Regions from separate parts of the Lactobacillus sp. HMSC08B12 genome, predicted to be linked through region 2. Evidence: riboswitches for the same ligand, from Rfam matches in the RefSeq annotation. Region 2 holds a riboswitch; the other holds the start of a gene.
What was found. A riboswitch is a leader RNA that binds a small molecule or an ion and turns the genes downstream of it on or off. The one in region 2 is predicted to bind thiamine pyrophosphate.

Region 1: linked by a shared signal. The riboswitch ahead of HMPREF3168_RS00615 (ECF transporter S component) and the one ahead of HMPREF3168_RS01350 (ATP-binding cassette domain-containing protein) in region 2 are both predicted to bind thiamine pyrophosphate.

What each region holds. Positions count from the first base shown of each region.
Region 1 is NZ_KV793094.1:15,961-24,193, forward strand. Features, by position in the region: gene HMPREF3168_RS00585 (amino acid ABC transporter permease) at 1-491, opposite strand, end outside; gene HMPREF3168_RS00590 (amino acid ABC transporter permease) at 503-1,144, opposite strand; gene HMPREF3168_RS00595 (transporter substrate-binding domain-containing protein) at 1,144-1,983, opposite strand; gene HMPREF3168_RS00600 (amino acid ABC transporter ATP-binding protein) at 2,006-2,746, opposite strand; gene udk (uridine kinase) at 3,289-3,945, shown strand; gene udk (uridine kinase) at 3,945-4,571, shown strand; gene HMPREF3168_RS10890 (hypothetical protein) at 4,658-4,789, opposite strand; gene HMPREF3168_RS00615 (ECF transporter S component) at 4,901-5,470, opposite strand; TPP riboswitch at 5,515-5,611, opposite strand; gene HMPREF3168_RS00620 (M42 family metallopeptidase) at 5,674-6,759, opposite strand; gene HMPREF3168_RS00625 (C69 family dipeptidase) at 6,773-8,194, opposite strand.
Region 2 is NZ_KV793109.1:15,030-23,262, forward strand. Features, by position in the region: gene HMPREF3168_RS01315 (helix-turn-helix domain-containing protein) at 1-126, shown strand, start outside; gene HMPREF3168_RS01320 (hypothetical protein) at 259-1,137, shown strand; gene HMPREF3168_RS01325 (hypothetical protein) at 1,152-1,595, shown strand; gene HMPREF3168_RS01330 (hypothetical protein) at 1,613-1,993, shown strand; gene HMPREF3168_RS01335 (hypothetical protein) at 2,168-2,509, shown strand; gene HMPREF3168_RS01340 (pyridoxamine 5'-phosphate oxidase family protein) at 2,573-2,938, opposite strand; gene HMPREF3168_RS01345 (energy-coupling factor transporter transmembrane component T family protein) at 3,073-3,741, opposite strand; gene HMPREF3168_RS01350 (ATP-binding cassette domain-containing protein) at 3,751-5,106, opposite strand; TPP riboswitch at 5,133-5,220, opposite strand; gene HMPREF3168_RS01355 (MFS transporter) at 5,406-6,890, shown strand; gene HMPREF3168_RS01360 (helix-turn-helix domain-containing protein) at 6,944-7,792, shown strand; gene HMPREF3168_RS01365 (helix-turn-helix domain-containing protein) at 7,848-8,233, opposite strand, start outside.

The DNA.
Region 1 (8,233 bases), on a different contig from region 2:
TCTTTGATCAAGGACACGAACTGGGACAAAAGGGCCGGAATCATTTTGGTCAGGGCCTGGGGTAAAACCACGTGGGTCATGGCCTGCATGTAGGTCATCCCGTTTGACCGGGCCCCTTCCATCTGGCCAGGGTCGACGGCCATGATCCCTGAGCGGACAACTTCCGCGATCATGGCTGATTCAAAGACCACCATGGCAATTACTGAAGCCTGGACGGCATCAACTCTGATCCCCATGACCGGCAGGCCAAAGTAGGAGAAGAAGATGATCAGCAAAAGCGGCAGGTTTCTGATGATGTCGATGATCACCCCGACCACTTTGGAAATCCGGGTGGTCTTGGCGTCGATTCTGGTAAAGCGGATCAGACCCAGGGCCAGGCCGATCACAAAGCTCAAGATGATTGAAATCACTGAAACTTCGATCGTGACCCAGAAACCCTGCAGCAAAAAGCGGAGGTTGATCCAGGATAATGCTTCTGTAAGATTTTCCATTTATGTGCCTCCTAAACGCCCTTCTTTTCCAGATACTGCATGTAGTAGCTGAGCGGCAGGGTCAAAACCAGGTAGAACAGGCTGACCAAGACATAGCTTGGGATGGTCTGGAAAGTATTGGATGCCACGATGTCCCCTTGGTACATCAAGTCAAAGCCGGCTACGAAAGCCAGGATGCTGGAGTTCTTGATCAAGTTGACAAGCTGGTTGCCCAATGGCGGAATCACGATTCTGAAGGCCTGAGGCAGGATAACGTAGCGCATGGCCTGCCAGTAGGTCATCCCGTTTGACCGGGCCCCTTCCATCTGGCCGGTCCCGACGGACTGGATCCCGGAGCGGACAGTTTCAGCGATAAAAGCTGATGAGTAAATGGACAAGCCGATTGTCCCTGCCTGGAAGCCAGTCAGCTTCAGCGGCGTGTAAGTTGGCAAAACCAGGTAAAAGACCATGGTGACAACCAGCAAGGGAATGTTCCGGAAGATTTCGACATAGACCTTGGCAACCCCGCGCCAGAACTTGTTAGGCACGGTTTCCAGGATGGCAAAGCCGGATCCGATGATCAAACTGAAAAACAAGGAAATCAGACTGCAGAGAATCGTATTCCAAAAACCGAGCAAAAAGGTGGACCAGTTTGCTCCAAGTAAATTCAACATTAATATTCAGCCTCCTTAACACTGAATCCTGGAATGTTGCCAAACCATTTCTTGACAAGCTTGTGGTAGCTGCCGTCTGCCTTAGCTTCCTTCAAAGCCTTGTTGATAGCTTCCAGCATCTTGGTCTGCCCCTTTTCAACGGCAATCCCGTAAGGTTCAACGGCAACTGTGCCGCCAACCAGGTGCAGGCTCTTTTGCTGATCGGCAATCCCGGCCAAAATCCCGTTGTCAGTGGCGACCGCGTCCCCTTGCCCGGCTAAGAGGGCATTGGTGCAGGCACCGTAGTCATTGTACTGGCGGATCTTGGCCTTGGGGGCCAGGCGGGCAATATCGTCCGCAGCCGTTGTCCCCTTAACCACGATGGCCACCCGGCCATTGTGGTTTAAGTCCTTGATCGACTTGATTGGACTGCTGGTTTTGGTCATGAGGGATGTCCCCGCCTTAAAGTAAGGAGTGGAGAAGTCAACCGACTTCTTTCTCTCATCCGTGATGGTCATGGTGGCCAGAACCGCGTCCAGGTTGTTGTTCTTAAGCTGCGGGATCTTGGTTTGGGCCGTAACTTCAATGAATTTTGCCTTGCCGTCCTTGCCCAGGATCTCCTTGGTCAAAAGGCGGGCCAGGTCGATTTCAAAACCTTCCAGCTTGTTGGTCTTGACGCTCTTGATCCCAAACAAAGCCGTATCAAATTTGACGCCCCAAGTAATCGTCTTGCTGCTCTTGACGTGGTTGTAGACACGCACTGAGTTGTCACTTTCAACAGCACAGGCGGAAAGTGAAACAGTGGTCAGCAACAGAAAAAGCAGGGCGGCAACTTTGCGGAATAGTTTCGTGTGTTTCATGTAACCGCCACCTTCCCTTTTATTAGTGGTAAATTACCTTGCTGAGGAATTCCTGAGCCCGTAGGTTGCGCGGGTGTTCAAAGAAGTCCTTCGGGTTGTGGGAGTCTTCCAAGACTTGCCCCTGCTCAAAGAAGATGACCCGGTCGCACACTTCTCTGGCAAAGCCCATTTCGTGGGTCACGACCACCATGGTCATCCCTTCAGCGGCGATGGATTGCATGACGTCCAAAACGTCCTGGATCATTTCCGGGTCAAGGGCACTGGTTGGTTCGTCAAACAAGAGCACCTTGGGCTTCATGGCCAAAGATCTCGCAATGGCCACCCGCTGCTTTTGCCCACCGGACAGCTGTCTTGGGTAGGAGTCTTCCTTGTCCAAAAGGCCAACTTGCTTGAGCAGCTTTTCAGCGATTTCCCGGTTTTCCTTTTCGTCCCGGTGCAAAACGATTCTTGGGGCCAGCATGACATTTTCCAGGACGGTGTGGTTTTCGTAGAGGTTAAAGTGCTGGAAAACCATGCCGACATTCCGTCGGATCTTGTTCAAGTCAGTCTTCTTGTCCCCCAGGTCATAGCCGTCCACTTCCAAGACGCCGGAAGAAATTCCTTCCAAGCCGTTCATGGTTCTTATCAAGGTACTCTTGCCCGCGCCAGAAGGGCCGATGATGGAAACGACTTCGCCTTCGTCAATGCTTAAGTTGACGTCTTTTAAGGCATGGTAGTCACCGTAGAACTTGTTGACTTTCTTGAATTCGATAATTGCTGCCATAGTGGTCCTCCTCGTTTTATTAGCGCTTAATTAAATCACCGTTGGTTTGGCTCAGCTTTCTTGGCTTAAGCCGTATTGATCAAACAGGCGGCTCCTTTGGTAAAAGTTCGTTTATTTGCTCTGTTTTAGCAAAGCAGCCAGATCTTTCGGTCCTTTTTAAAAGCAGGAGCCGAATCATCTGGGATGTGAGCTTGCCCTTCTGCTTTCGTAAGCGGTTATTTTTATTTAAGCATGATTAATTTTTAATTAAATTTACCAGAAAGTAGGCTTTCGTGCAAGTCTTTTGTCAGTTCCACTTCATCCTTTTAGCTTTTTAATAAAAAGCCGGGAAACTTGCTTACTTATCTTAACTTCTTTCCCAAACATTCTTAATTTCATTTTGCCTCTTCTGAGATATTCTTAATTATAGTAGATTTTACCTAGTTTAGCAACAACTGTTTCTACTTTAGAAACGAGTAACCGCTTTAAAGCCCGTTTTTTCACAGTTTGACTAGACCCGACCCCGGCTGGCCTCTATAATTAATAGCTAAAGGAGTTTTACAATGTCAAAAAAGCAACACCCCATCATTATTGGTATCGCCGGCGGCAGCGGGTCGGGGAAGACGACCATTGCCCACGAATTATATGACCAGTTCAAAAACGACCGGATCCGGATCATCACGGAAGACTCTTATTATAAGAACCACCCGGAAATGTCCATGGCTGAAAGAAATAAAATTAATTTCGACCATCCGGATGCTTTTGATACCGAGCTCTTGATCAGCCAGCTGCAGGACCTGCTGAATGGCAAAGCCATCGAGATGCCGATCTATGACTTCACCACCCACCTGCGCAGCCCGGAAACGGTCCACGTTGAGCCAGCTGATATCATCATCCTGGAAGGAATCCTGGTTCTGGCCTCAGAAGAATTACGGAACTTGATGGACATCAAGATCTTCGTCGACACTGACGACGACATCCGCTTGATCCGCCGCCAGCGCCGGGACATGGCCGAACGGGGCCGGTCCTTTGACTCAATCATCGACCAGTACTTGGCCACGGTTAAGCCAAGCTACCACCAGTTTGTTGAGCCAAGCAAGCGCTACGCCAACATCATCGTGCCAGAAGGCGGGGCCAACGATGTCGCTTTGGACATGCTGACCACGAAAGTCCGCGACATCCTCCGCCGCAATGATTTAGCAGAAAAAGAGGTAGAATAATGGCTAAGCAGAAACCACTCGTCATTGGGATTGCCGGGGGGTCAGGCTCAGGCAAGACGACAGTCTCCAAGGAAATCAGCAAGCGCCTGCCAGCTGACCGGGTGCTCATTCTGACTGAAGATGCCTACTACAACGACAATTCAGCCCTCAGCATGGATGAACGCAAGAAGATCAACTACGACCATCCCAATGCTTACGACACTGACCTCTTGATTGAGCAGCTGCAGGACCTGCTGGATGGCAAGGCAATTGAACTGCCGACCTACAACTTCAACATCCTCTCCCGGGCCAAGGACACTATTCATGTTGAGCCAGCCGACATCATCATCCTGGAAGGGATCCTGGTTTTGGCTTCAGAAGAATTGCGGAAGTTCATGGACATCAAGCTTTTTGTCGACGCTGACGACGACATCCGCTTCATCCGCCGCTTGCAGCGGGACACCCAGGAACGGGGCAGGTCAATCGACTGGATCATCTCCCAGTACCTGACTACGGTTAAGCCAAGCTACAACCAGTTCGTTGAGCCAAGCAAGAAGTATGCCGACATCATAATCCCCCAGGGTGGGGAAAACCAAGTGGCCATCGACATGGTCTCCTCCAAGCTCTTGTCCATTATCAACGGCTAAGAGGAACAAAATAACCTCAATATTTTGAAGAAAACAAAAACGCGTGAACTTGCAAGTTCACGCGTTTTTTCTGGCAAATTTTGATTTTAGAGATTTAGGTAAGCAAAGGTATGCAGGCCAATCCAGGCAGTCAGCAGCATCAAGGCCAGCAAGAGGCCAACCGTGCTCCAGTATGCCCGGTTCATCTTCTTTGGTCTGCTTAAAATTAAATGCGTCATTTTGCTCCCCCCTTGAAAGATAACTAACAATGTTTTTCATCATACAACTTTAAGGAGGGCTTGTCACGCTTTTTTGATTATTTTTATCAAAAAAATGATAACTTTACGAAACTACTTGGCCATGACCCGGTCAAAGAGCTTGGTGATCAGCTTGACCAAAACCGCGTCAAAGACGATGGAAGAAATGATGCAGGCGATGAACATTTCAATCAAGAGGGCTGGCTTGTAGGCACTCCAGCCGTAAGTTAAGTAAGACATTACATAGCCGGCCACCGCGCAGCAGACTGCCCCGGTAATCAAGCTGCCCCAGCCGAAGCGGTCATAGTTTTCCTTCTTCGGGAAGAAGCCGATTTCGTTGCAGGCCCCCTGCACCAGCCCTTGCAGGATGGTCATTGCCCCCCACTGGCCACCGAAGGCCATTTCAACCGTAGCAGCCAGGGTTTCCCCGACAATCCCGGAGCCAAAGGTTGGCACGAAGTACATGGCCAAAGGCGCAGCCATGTACCAAAGACCGGCGCAGATCTGCCCGGCTAAAGGCCCCAGGCCGACAAGGTTCAAGGCTAATTCAACTGAATTGTAGATGGGGTTGACGACGTAAGTGTAGATAACCCCCATAATAATCCCAATCAAGGCCATCAAGATAATAGCCTTCACATTCCACTTGCTCTCTCTTCTAAGCATTAAAAAAACTCCTATCCAACAATTGCCGGCTAGGAGTTTGAAATCATGTTTAAGAAACACTTCCCTTGCGCAAGAATTACCTTGGTCAGGTTCAAAGGGTCGACTTTCGTCATCTCAGCTTTCGCTCCCCTAGTAGCTTTTATTCAATTTGACTTAATTTAGTCTAGCAGATCCTTAAAGCGTTAACAAGGTAAAAAGTTCCCTTAATTAAAGCTTTTAAAGGATTCTAGCTTTTCCTCATCGATATCTCTAATAATCGCCAAGGCCAGATCAACAGCAGCCTTGTAGTCCTTGTAGCTGCTGAAGCAGTATGGGGAGTGCTCATAGCGGACCGGAATCCCGATCACGATGGTCGGGGCCCCGTTTTCGTAGTAGATGGCCGCCCCGTCTTGCCCGCCACCAGTTCTGACTGACCGGGTGTAAGGAATCCCGTTTTTATCAGCCAAGTCGCAGGCGTATTGCTGGAACTTGGGGTTTGGCAGGAAGGTGACGTCCATGTCCCGCAACATTGGTCCCCGCTTAAGGCCAGTCTGAGACAGCCAGTCCGGTTCAAAAGTATCATCGGCCGGGCAGCTTTCCAGAACCAGGCAGAGGTCCGGCTTGATCTTGCGGGCCGTGACATAGGCACCCCGCAGGCCGACTTCTTCCTGGCTGGACAAGGCGGCAACCAGGTCAAAGTTGACTTCTTCATCCTTCAAGTTTTCCAGGATGTCAGCCATAGCAGCGGCGCCGAAGCGGTCGTCAAAGTCCTTGCCGAAGAAGAGGCCAGTCTTTTCATTGTATTCACAGTCCACGTCAACGAAAATCGGGCAGCCAGTGTCGATCTTGTAGTCATTGATCGTTTCTTCCCGGCTGGAGGAGCCGACGTCAATAGACAAATCAGCGACCTGCGGGACAGACTTTCTTTCAGCTTCCGACATGAAGTGGGGCGGCTTTAAGGCCACGACGCCGGGGATGTATTCCCCGTCCCGGTTTCTGACCTTGACCTTGAGGGCCGGCAGAACCACATTGTTCCAGCCGCCCAGGGTCACGAACTTGATCAAGCCGTTTGGCCGGATAGCCTGGGTCAAGAAGCCCACGGCGTCTGAGTGGGCGTCCAGCTGGATCACCGGCCGCTTGCCAGTGTTCTGCTTCTTGGAAGCGTAGACGTTCAGCATCCCGTCGACTTCAAGGTCGGCGTAGTCCTTGACCGTCTTGGTAAAAAGGTCAACGAATTCATTTTCAAAGCCGGAAGTGGCGTTGGCATTTGAAAAGTCCTTCAGCATTTGAATTTCAGCGGCTTTTTTCATCAATAATCTCCAATTAATCCAGCAGGTCGTACTTCAGCTTCATCAAGCTGTGGCCGTCCTTGACCATTTCCCCGGTCAAGGCTACGGTCTGCTTGTAAGTCAAGTCAGCCATCTTCTGGTTGGCTTCTTCCAGCTTCTCTTGCAAGTCGCGGCCAGTCAAGCCCTTAACAGCCCGGTCAGTTTCGTTTTCGATCTGGCGCAATTTAGCCATGGTCTTTTCTTCAAAAGCCTGCTCCAAAGCGCTGTAAACCTTGTAGTTGGTGTCGCCGAGCTGGGCGTTCAGCTTGTTGAGCCAAAAGATCTTGGTCAAGTCAAAGTCCGGACCGGTCTGGAAGCTGGCCGGAGTAGTCGTAACGTTGGTGTAGAAAGGCACGAAGCAGTTAAAAGTGTTCGGGCCAAAGGCCAGCCATTGCACGCCGGCGATACCTTCTTCAACGTCATTTCTGATTTGTAGGATGTGGGTTTCGAAGTTCCGGTTGATCCCGATTGGGCGGAAGAGCTTCTTTTCCGCTTCAGTGTTGGTCGTGCTGTAGACATCGTACTTGGTGTCCTGGTAGTGGGAGCTTTCCAGGAACTTGATGTCTTCCGGGCTGATCTTCTTCTTGGCGTAAGTGATGAAAGGCTGGTCCTGGTCCCCTGGCTCGCCTTCCCATTCAGGGTCGAAGTAGCGGTGGATGTACCAGGCCCGCGGGTTGTTGTAGTGAGCATCCTTGATGGTGGATGAACCAAAGATGTGACGGAGGTTGTAGCCTTGGTAGTCCGGGTTCAAGTGGTATTCGTTGATGATGTCCAGCAAGTCACTTGAGCACATGAAGTTTTCTTCGTCGTTAAATTCAAAGAAGTCGATGTTCAAGCGGTTTGGCGCTGCCACATAGGCATCGTCCGGAATCCGGCGGGCAGCCCAGTGGTGGCCGCCGATGGTTTCGATGTACCAGACTTCGTCATGGTCGGCAAAGGCTGACCCGTTCATTTCGTAGGTCCCGTACTTTTCCACCAGGTAGCCCAGGCGCTTGACCCCTTCTCTGGCCGAATGGATGTATGGCAAAGTCAAAGTGACAAAGTCTTCTTCGCCCAGGCCCCCTTCTTCAACTAAGGGGTCGATCCCTTGGATCCGGCTGTTGGTGGTGATGGTTTCCGTGGCCGTCATGGCTACCGTAGCGTCGTTGATCCCGGCAGCGGCCCAGATCCCGTTCTTGCCGGAAGCGTCTGGAGCGCTGGTGTAGCGCAGCGGGTTTGGCAGCAGGTCTTCATCATCGATTTCCTGGCCGCTGATCACTGCCTTGTAGTGCTTTGGCTGATCTTTCGGGTTAACCGCGATAAAGGCTTCAGGGATAATGGTGCTGCCGCCGTCTTCACTGCGGGCAATCATCGTGGAGCCATCAATGGTGGCGTCCTTGCCGACTAAAATGGTCGTGCATTCTGCTGGCTTTTGCATAAGTCCTCCTCTAATAATCTAAAACTAATTGTTTGCTTT
Region 2 (8,233 bases):
GCCTACCGCTTGCTTGGCAAGTATTACGCGGGGCTTTTTTCCGGAGAAGATGAGGAGGCGGAAAGGATCAAGGGAATACTTAGAGAGTCTGGATTGGAAAGATTTGTCGATCATTTTCTCTTGTGAAGATTTGCAGATCTGCAAACGCTAATTCATATCTGCGATTTTGCTCTCTAGCTAAAAAAAGCGATGTAGAATAGCTGTGAAAGCGGATTACGATTTGGCCAAGTCATATTGTTTTAAGATTAGGAGAACAAAATGAAGAGATATAACATGGCTATTAATTTAGCTTTTATGCTATTGTTGATGCTAACGCCTTCTGTGGTGTATGCATCTAGCAATTCGAACATAAGTGAATTTGAAGAGTGTTACCGTGAAGGTGAGTCTAAAGGGATTATTAAAGACGGAAATATTTCTAAGGATACTTTTGTTGAGATGTGTAAAGAATCAGTTTTTCCAGCTTATTTAGAAGCGGTAAAAACTGATCCAACGTTGACGTTTGAACAATTTGTTGCTGATGATAATTATGAAGTACCATTTCAAAAGAAAAACGATCATCCCGAAGTGGTAACCGCAGAGGGTTCTGGGCGCACAGCAGTTGGCCCGTTTGTTAACTTTATTTCAGCTAGCAAAAGTTACAAGATGAAGGCGGGAGATATTCTAATTTGCTATGGGACAGGATCTAGCGGAAGATTGGTTGGACATGCGGCTATGGCAACATCGGCTAACTATATTATTGAGATGCCGGGTAATTATAGAAAGATCAAGGGTAATTCATGGCGTTCTCACAATGCAAGAGTTGTTTCAAAAGCCAGTTTCTTTAAGAGTCACACTAAAGGAAAAGACTATGTAGCTGTTTATAGAAACAATCATCCGATTTATTCCGATCGAGCATCAACGTATGCATACAGATACATGTATAAAAAAGATAATCCATATTATAAGATTACATCGAATATATTTGAAAAGAGCCCGAGCTATTGTTCTAAGTACGTAGTACTGGCGTACTACTGGGGTGCGACTAAAAAGAGCTGGGGTGGTGGTCATAGAGTAGGTATTATTCCACCCCATCAATTGCCAAGTTACTTTTCTGATAGTTTTGTTCCAAGCTACAAATATAAAGTCACAAGTTATTGAAAGGGATGATTTTGATGACTAAAACAGAGCGTTACATGTGGCTGGCCAATGACCTGCTTTTGACGGCAGCAGCAGTGTCGCTGATCATTAATTTAGTTGGCCAGACGGCTTCCGGTTATGCCTTTAGCGGCAGTCATGGGCAGGCAACAGAACTGCTTTATGATGCCTTTATTTTGCTCGTTGCCGCGGCTGCTTTGGGAGTCTGGCTGAGCAAGTGGCTGGCTCCTGCAGCAGCTTGGGTAATTGGCGCCTGCCTTTTGCTGGGCCTTGTAATTGACCGGGCGGTAGGCCTGTATTTCGGCTTGACCTGGTACTGGACTTTGGCTGTTGTCGCTTTGGCGGTCAGTCTGGTTCTGGCCAGCTACCGCTGGCGGGGGAAGGCAGTCTTTAACTATTGGCTGGCCGGCATCCTCTTGGCCGTCAGCCTGGTCAGCTGCGTGATGGCCTGGGTTGGGTGAAAACGAAGGTGATAGAGATGAAATTCTTAAAGATTTTAGTCAAAGTGGTTGATGTAATCTTACTATGCTTTTTGACTGTGGTAGTTTGCTCAAATCTAAAGGACTACATCAATGCCCTAAGAACGATCAAAGGGACTGATTTAAAGGTAACAGTTTTTGGCCATGTGGTTTTAATTTTGGTCTTACTGACAGAATTAGCCTTAGCTGTATTTAGCCAAAAAATTCCCCGTAAGCTGTTCTTGATTATTGGCCTAGTTTGCCTTGCCTTGACATTTATAGGACTGATTACGCCAATCGCTTTTGGTCCGGGCAATTTGCCACTTAACCTCTTGGCCTTAGTGTTATTGGCTGTTAGCCGCTTTTTGCAAGAAAACATAGCTCAGAAGAGAACGTTGTAAAATACAAAGGTTATTATTAAACTTAGCAAGAATCGCACGTTAACATACTCAAGTTTGGTAGCTGGAATTTTTAACAAAAGAAAAAAATGACGGCTGCCGCAAGAATCACTGCTCAAAAAGTGAACTTGAACTTATAATATGAGTGAATAGTCTTTTGAAAATAGGAGCGTGATTATGATGAAAAACTTTGCAACTAAGCCAGCCGTTAAAACCGTCTTCTTGCTGGCTGGCATCTGCTTGGCCTTGTTCATGGCGGTTCAGTGGATCTTTGCCTTGGGCAACCCGGGGCCAGTATCTTGGGCGATTGCCGGCATGATCGCGATTACCCTGCTGACCCTATTTCTGGGAATCGCCCCTTTGACTAAGCTCAGCCCGGTAGTTGGCTACGCGGTCGCTGCGGCTTTGGTGGTTGTCGTCTTGATCTTTGTCTTCAATATCCATGGGTACATCTCAATTGGCATTTTATACCTAATTTACGCGGCCCTGGCTTGTGGCCTTTTATGGGCGAAAAAATAAACAGTAAACAAAAATGGCTTCCAGGATTTTCTCCTAGAAGCCATTTTCTTTATGCTGATTTGATTAAGCGAAGATTTCTTCAACTTCAACTACTACGGCAGTATCAGTTTTCTTGCCAACCTTAGCAGCGTATTCCTTAGCGAAGTCGTCGCCTTCGTGGATAGTCACGCTGCCGAGCACGCGTACGTTAGTGTGGCTTGGCACGTCAGCAACTACAACAGCAACCTTGCTGCCGTTCTTGATGTTTTCCCACAAGTGGGAGAAGGTAACTTCACTCCAGACCAGGTGCTTGTCGTCCAAAGCAGTCAATGATTCCTTAGGACCAACTTGTGGGTTGCCGTCCTTGTCAACGGAAGCAACGAAGGCCAAAGCGTCGTTAAAGAACTTTTGTTGGTCAGCAGTCAAAGTAGTAGCGTCTAATTTCTTCATAATGGTAATTTCCTTTCTTTTTACTTAAGTAGTAATTTCTTCTCTTGATACTTAGTATTATAGGCCTTCCCCAGGCAAAAGAAATTGATTTAGGTCAATTTTATAACTCTTTTAATAAAATTTTTTTGCAATTTCTACGGGAGTAAAAAAGCGCCCAGATTCAAAAGAAGAACCGCAATAATAAAGAGCAGCCAATCTTTGTTAGTTAGCGGCACCTCAACGATCACGGACCGCGGAGCGCCTTCCCGGTAGCCGTGGGACTCCATCCCCTGGGCCAGGTTGTCGGCACTGTTTAAAGCTACCAAAATCGCGTTAAAGTAGAGGACCGGGGACCAAAAGGAGAGGTAGACTCCCCGCATCATCCCTGCCACCCGGATCTGCTTGACCGCGGCTTGCATGCGGGGAATGATGTTCAAAGCCGCTAAAGTTCCATAAGCAAACTTGCTCGGCAAGTGCAGGTTCTGCTCCAGCGACCGGGCCATCTCTTCTGCCGTGGTTGAAATGGTCAGGCAGGCCGTGGTGAAGGTATATACGAAGGCCCGGCTGGAGATGTCCAAAGCATACCAGAGGTCGCGGTGGTCACTGAAGATGTAGCCTGAAGAAAAGACGGTAATTGCCGCTAAGCCCGTTGCCAAAAGCATCCCGCCCAGGGCCTTAGGCTTGATCCGCCGGTATAAGAGGTAGGCTAAGGATAAAACAATAACGATGACATTGCTGAAAAGGCTGACCTTAAAAGATAACTCCAGTGAAATAATCAAGGTCAGCAGGAATTTCAAGCTGGGATTCATTTTGCTTTTAGTCATTTTCTCCTCCTAATCCTGGACAAAAGCCAGCTCTCTGCCGGCCAGACGCAGGTGGTAGTCGCACCAAGTGCTGATTCCGTAGAACTGGTGGCTGATCAGCAGGATCGTCTGCCCGCTCTTTTCCTGGCACTTTTGCAAAAGCTGCACGACCTGCTCAATCGACTTCTGGTCCAGGCCGCTCAAAGGCTCATCGATCAAGAGCACTTCCTGGCCCGACAAAAGCATCAAGAGGATCTGCAGCTTCTTTTTCTGCCCGCCCGACAAGGAGTAGACCACCTGGTCCATGTGATCGGCCAAATCCAGGTCAGCCAGGGCCTGGTCTAAGACTTCCGGAGTGAAGTAGGGGGAAGCGTGCTTTTGGCTCAAAGCCAGCTCCTCTTTGACGGTGATGGCCATGAACTGGTCAGCCGCATTTTGAAAAATCTGGGCCACATGCTGGAAGTAGGTCCGCTCCTTGAGCTTGGCCACTTCCTTACCCTCCCAGGTCAAAGAGCCCTGGTAGTCCAGCAACTTGGTCATGGCCTTAAACAGAGAGCTCTTCCCGCTGCCGTTTGGCCCCGTGATCAAGGTCACCTTCCCCTTGGGGATGGCTAATTCCTTTTGCTCAAGCAAAGGCCGGCCTTGCTTGATGGCGAAATTTTTCATGACAAAAGCCGCTGGCTCGTTCTCCGGCAGGGGGAAGTGCAGGTCGATTGGCTCAGTAGCCAGGAGAAGCGCTTGTTCATCCTTAGTCAATAAGTCCACTTGCTCGCCTTTGAAGCGGTAGACCCCGTCCACCTTGCCCTGGTAGTCGTCAAAAAGGTGGTCGGTGATGATGATGGTCTTGCCCTGCTCTTTCAGCTTGGCCAAGCGGCCAATCAAGAAGCGGCGGGCCGCCGGATCCACGCTGGCAAAAGGCTCATCTAATAAGAAAAGATCCACGTCCATGGCGACCAGGACGGCCAAGGCTACCCGCTGCTTTTCCCCGCCGGACATGGTTACGATTTTCTGGTCTAAAAGAGAGTCGATTTCCGCGAATTCGCTGGCCAGCTTCAGCCGGTCCGCAAATTCTGTCTTGCTTTTGCCCAGGTTTTCCATGGCAAAAATAATCTCTTCTCTAGGCGTGGCCATGGTAAACTGCTCGCCGGCTTCCTGGAACATCATGGCCTGACTTCGCCCGCCCAAAGAAACCTGCCCGCTGGTCAGCTGGCCCCCGTATTTCGGGTAGAGGCCGGCCATGATCTTCAACAGGGTCGACTTGCCGCAGCCGGTCGGCCCGATCAAGAGGGAAAAAGTCCCCGCCGGCAGGGTTAAGGACAGGTCGCGGATGACCTCCCGGTCCCCGTAGGAAAAAGTTAAGTGGTCAATTGTCAGTTCTGCTTGCAAAATAAAAAGTCACCTCAAAACTGGGGTGACCATAAGCAGCATTTTCCCTTGCCAGCATTACCTGGCCAGGTTCCATGGGTATCATCTCAGCCTTCCGGCACCCCGTTGATTCGTCAAATTGATTCTTATTTTATTATATTGGATTTGCCAAGGCCTGTCTAATTCAAACTTTGTCCAAACTGATTGAAAATGCCGATTTATAGCACTTTTCTTAAAATAATCTGGGAAGTAGCTTTAACGAAAAATTTTTTAGTTGTATCCTAGAATTACAGACTTTTAGACTTTAGTGGGAGAGAAAAATGTCAGATCAACGAAGACGAGTAATTACCGTGGCCTTGATGTTGTCAAACGTCATGTCCGGCCTGGACAACACGATTATCAACACCGCCTTGCCGCGGATCATTGCCGATTTGCACGGGATTGAGTATACCGGCTGGCTGGTGGCCATCTTCTTATTGGGGACGGCTGTTTCCACGCCGCTTTGGAGTAAATTAGGCGAGCGGCGGGGGAACAAGCTGGCCTACCAGCTCGCGGCTGCCTGCTTTTTGCTGGGGGCGCTGCTCCAGGGCTGCGCCCAGCAGATGTCCTTTCTCTTGACCTTCCGCCTGTTGGCCGGGATCGGCAACGGGGGGATGGTGTCGCTTCCTTATATCATCTACTCTGACCTTTATCCAAACGCCCACAAGCGCCTAAAGGTGCTGGGGATGGTCTCTGCCTTCTTCACCACGGCCACCATATTAGGACCGCTCTTTGGGGGCTGGATCGTTGATGCCCTGTCCTGGCGCTGGGTCTTTTATATCAACATCCCGGTGGCCTTGATTTCCATCGTTTTGATCCAGATCTTTTTCCTGGATGAGAAAAAAGACCGGCCAGCTCACAGGGTCGACTTAGGCGGGGCCATCTGCCTATCCTTTGGGGTGGTGGCCCTCTTATTGGGGACCCAGCTGGTGGGTTCAGCCAGTCTGGCCACGGCGCTTTTGATCTTCGCGGCGGCCTTGATTTTCATCGGACTTTTGGTCATTATTGAGCGCCGGGCAGAGGACCCGATTATTCCAGGCCGCTTGTTCAAAAATATCCCCTTGGTGGTCGACTTTACTTTGTTCGTTTTGATCTGGGCCGCCATGTCGGCTTACAGCGTCTACGCGCCGATGTGGGCTGAAGGCTTGATGGCCACGACTGCCCTGGTCGGGGGGATGACCCAGATTCCCGGAGCCCTTACCGACATGCTGGGCTCCTTGTCCGTGGAAAAAATGCGCCGGCGCTGGTCAGCCTACCAGGTTATGCTGGCCACCTGCTGGCTTTTGGCGGCAGGCTACCTGGCTATGGCCGTGGCTCCGCGCTATTTCCCTTACTGGGGGATCTTGCTGGCCGGGATGCTGCAGGGCTGGGGCCACGGGGTCATGTTCAACCAGCTTCAGGTTAAGGTGCAAGAAGACGCGGAAAGCCAGGACGTGCCGGTTGCTACTTCCTTCTCCTACCTGATCCGGATGCTGGCCATGGCGATTTCTTCCAGCGTCTTCGGGGTCATCTTGAATGAGCACTTGGCTAAAGGGGTCAAGGCTAGCGGAGGCAAGATCACTTTGTCCATGCTCAACCACTTATCAGACGCCAAGACCCGGGCCAGCCTGCCCAAGCAGGATTTGGTCCAGATGGAGAATATCCTCTACGGGGCTATTCACGCGATTTTCTGGGCGGCCTTTATCCTGGTCTTCCTGTCTCTGCTTTTGGCCATCTGGGCCCGCTGGCGGGAGAAAAATTGGCCGGCAAGCGGTAAAATCTGGTAAGACCCAGTATAGGATAAAAAGAAGATAAGTTTTTGCTGGAAAGGAGAGAGCTGATGACTGAAATTGCCAAGCTGCAGAAAAAATTGCAGGAAGCTGGGGATGCCACCCTGCCGCTGAGCAAGGGGAAGGGGCAGACCGCGGCCTGTACGTTTGTTTTACTAGGCGACAAGGCTGAAGGCTGGAAGAATGACTCTTTGACTGCCTTGCTGCTTTTAGCGGGGACGGGGCACTTCCGGGCTGGCCAGCAAAAGTGGCAGGTTAAGCCCGGTGACTGGTTCCTGATGGCAGCTGGCCAGGACTGCAAGGCCAGTCTGAAAGAGGGGCTCCTAGTCCAGCTTGTCTTGCCAGAAGCTTTTTCAGTGAAAGACTTGAAAAAGGATCTCATGCTGGGAGAAGCTGAAGAAGTAGGGACTCACGGCCGGGTGGCGGTTGACGGGCCAGCTGGGGCGGCTTTCCTGGCGGCCTTGAATGAGTACCAGACTAGCGATTCTGTATCTTCAGTCTTGCTCAAAAGCCAGCTGCTAACTGCCCTGGCTCTGGCCTTGCGGGCACTAAATGAAGTGGGCAGCTTGAGTGAGCGGGAGATCCGCCGCTATATTAGTGAAAACTATGTCTCGACCAGCGTGAAGGATGCCGCGGCTTACTACCAGCTCAGTCCCAACTATTTTTCCGACCTGGTCAAAAAGAAGACCGGGCAGAGCTTTATTGAGCTGGTTGACGAGCAGAAGATGGAGGCAGCCGTCCGCCTTTTGGCCCGGCCAGACCTGTCGATCAAGCAGATCATCGGCCTGGTTGGCTACCGGGGCAAGTCCTTCTTTTATGAAAAATTTGGAAAGTACTACGGGATGTCGCCGGCGGCCAAGCGTAAGGAGCTTTTCCGCCAGCAGGGCATCAATTTATAGAGACAAATGTAAAAGCTTCCAGAAAAAATCTGAAAGCTTTTTGCATAAAAAATGATTATGGTGCGGTACTAAACGCAACTATTAAATCCCTATAACCAAATTCCGCTAACATCCTAGAAATCTTCTTTTGTTGTTCTACATTCTCTAAAGCTACCGCTTTATAATACTTGGCTAGCAGTTTATAGAGTAAAAAGTGCGGATGAGCTGGTAATGAGTATAGAAAATCAACAGCTTCACCCGAATGGCTGCCCCTTCCCTTATGAAGGTCATTTGCCAAATAATTAACAGCGATAATTGCTAAAATTTCTACTTTCTTAATCGGCATACCATCGATTCTTTGATATCGCTCAAATAATTGTTTAGCAAAATAATCTAAGTGCTTAGAGTCTAAAATGAAGACTCCATATGCAAATAAGATCAACAAGTTGTTATTATCTGTCC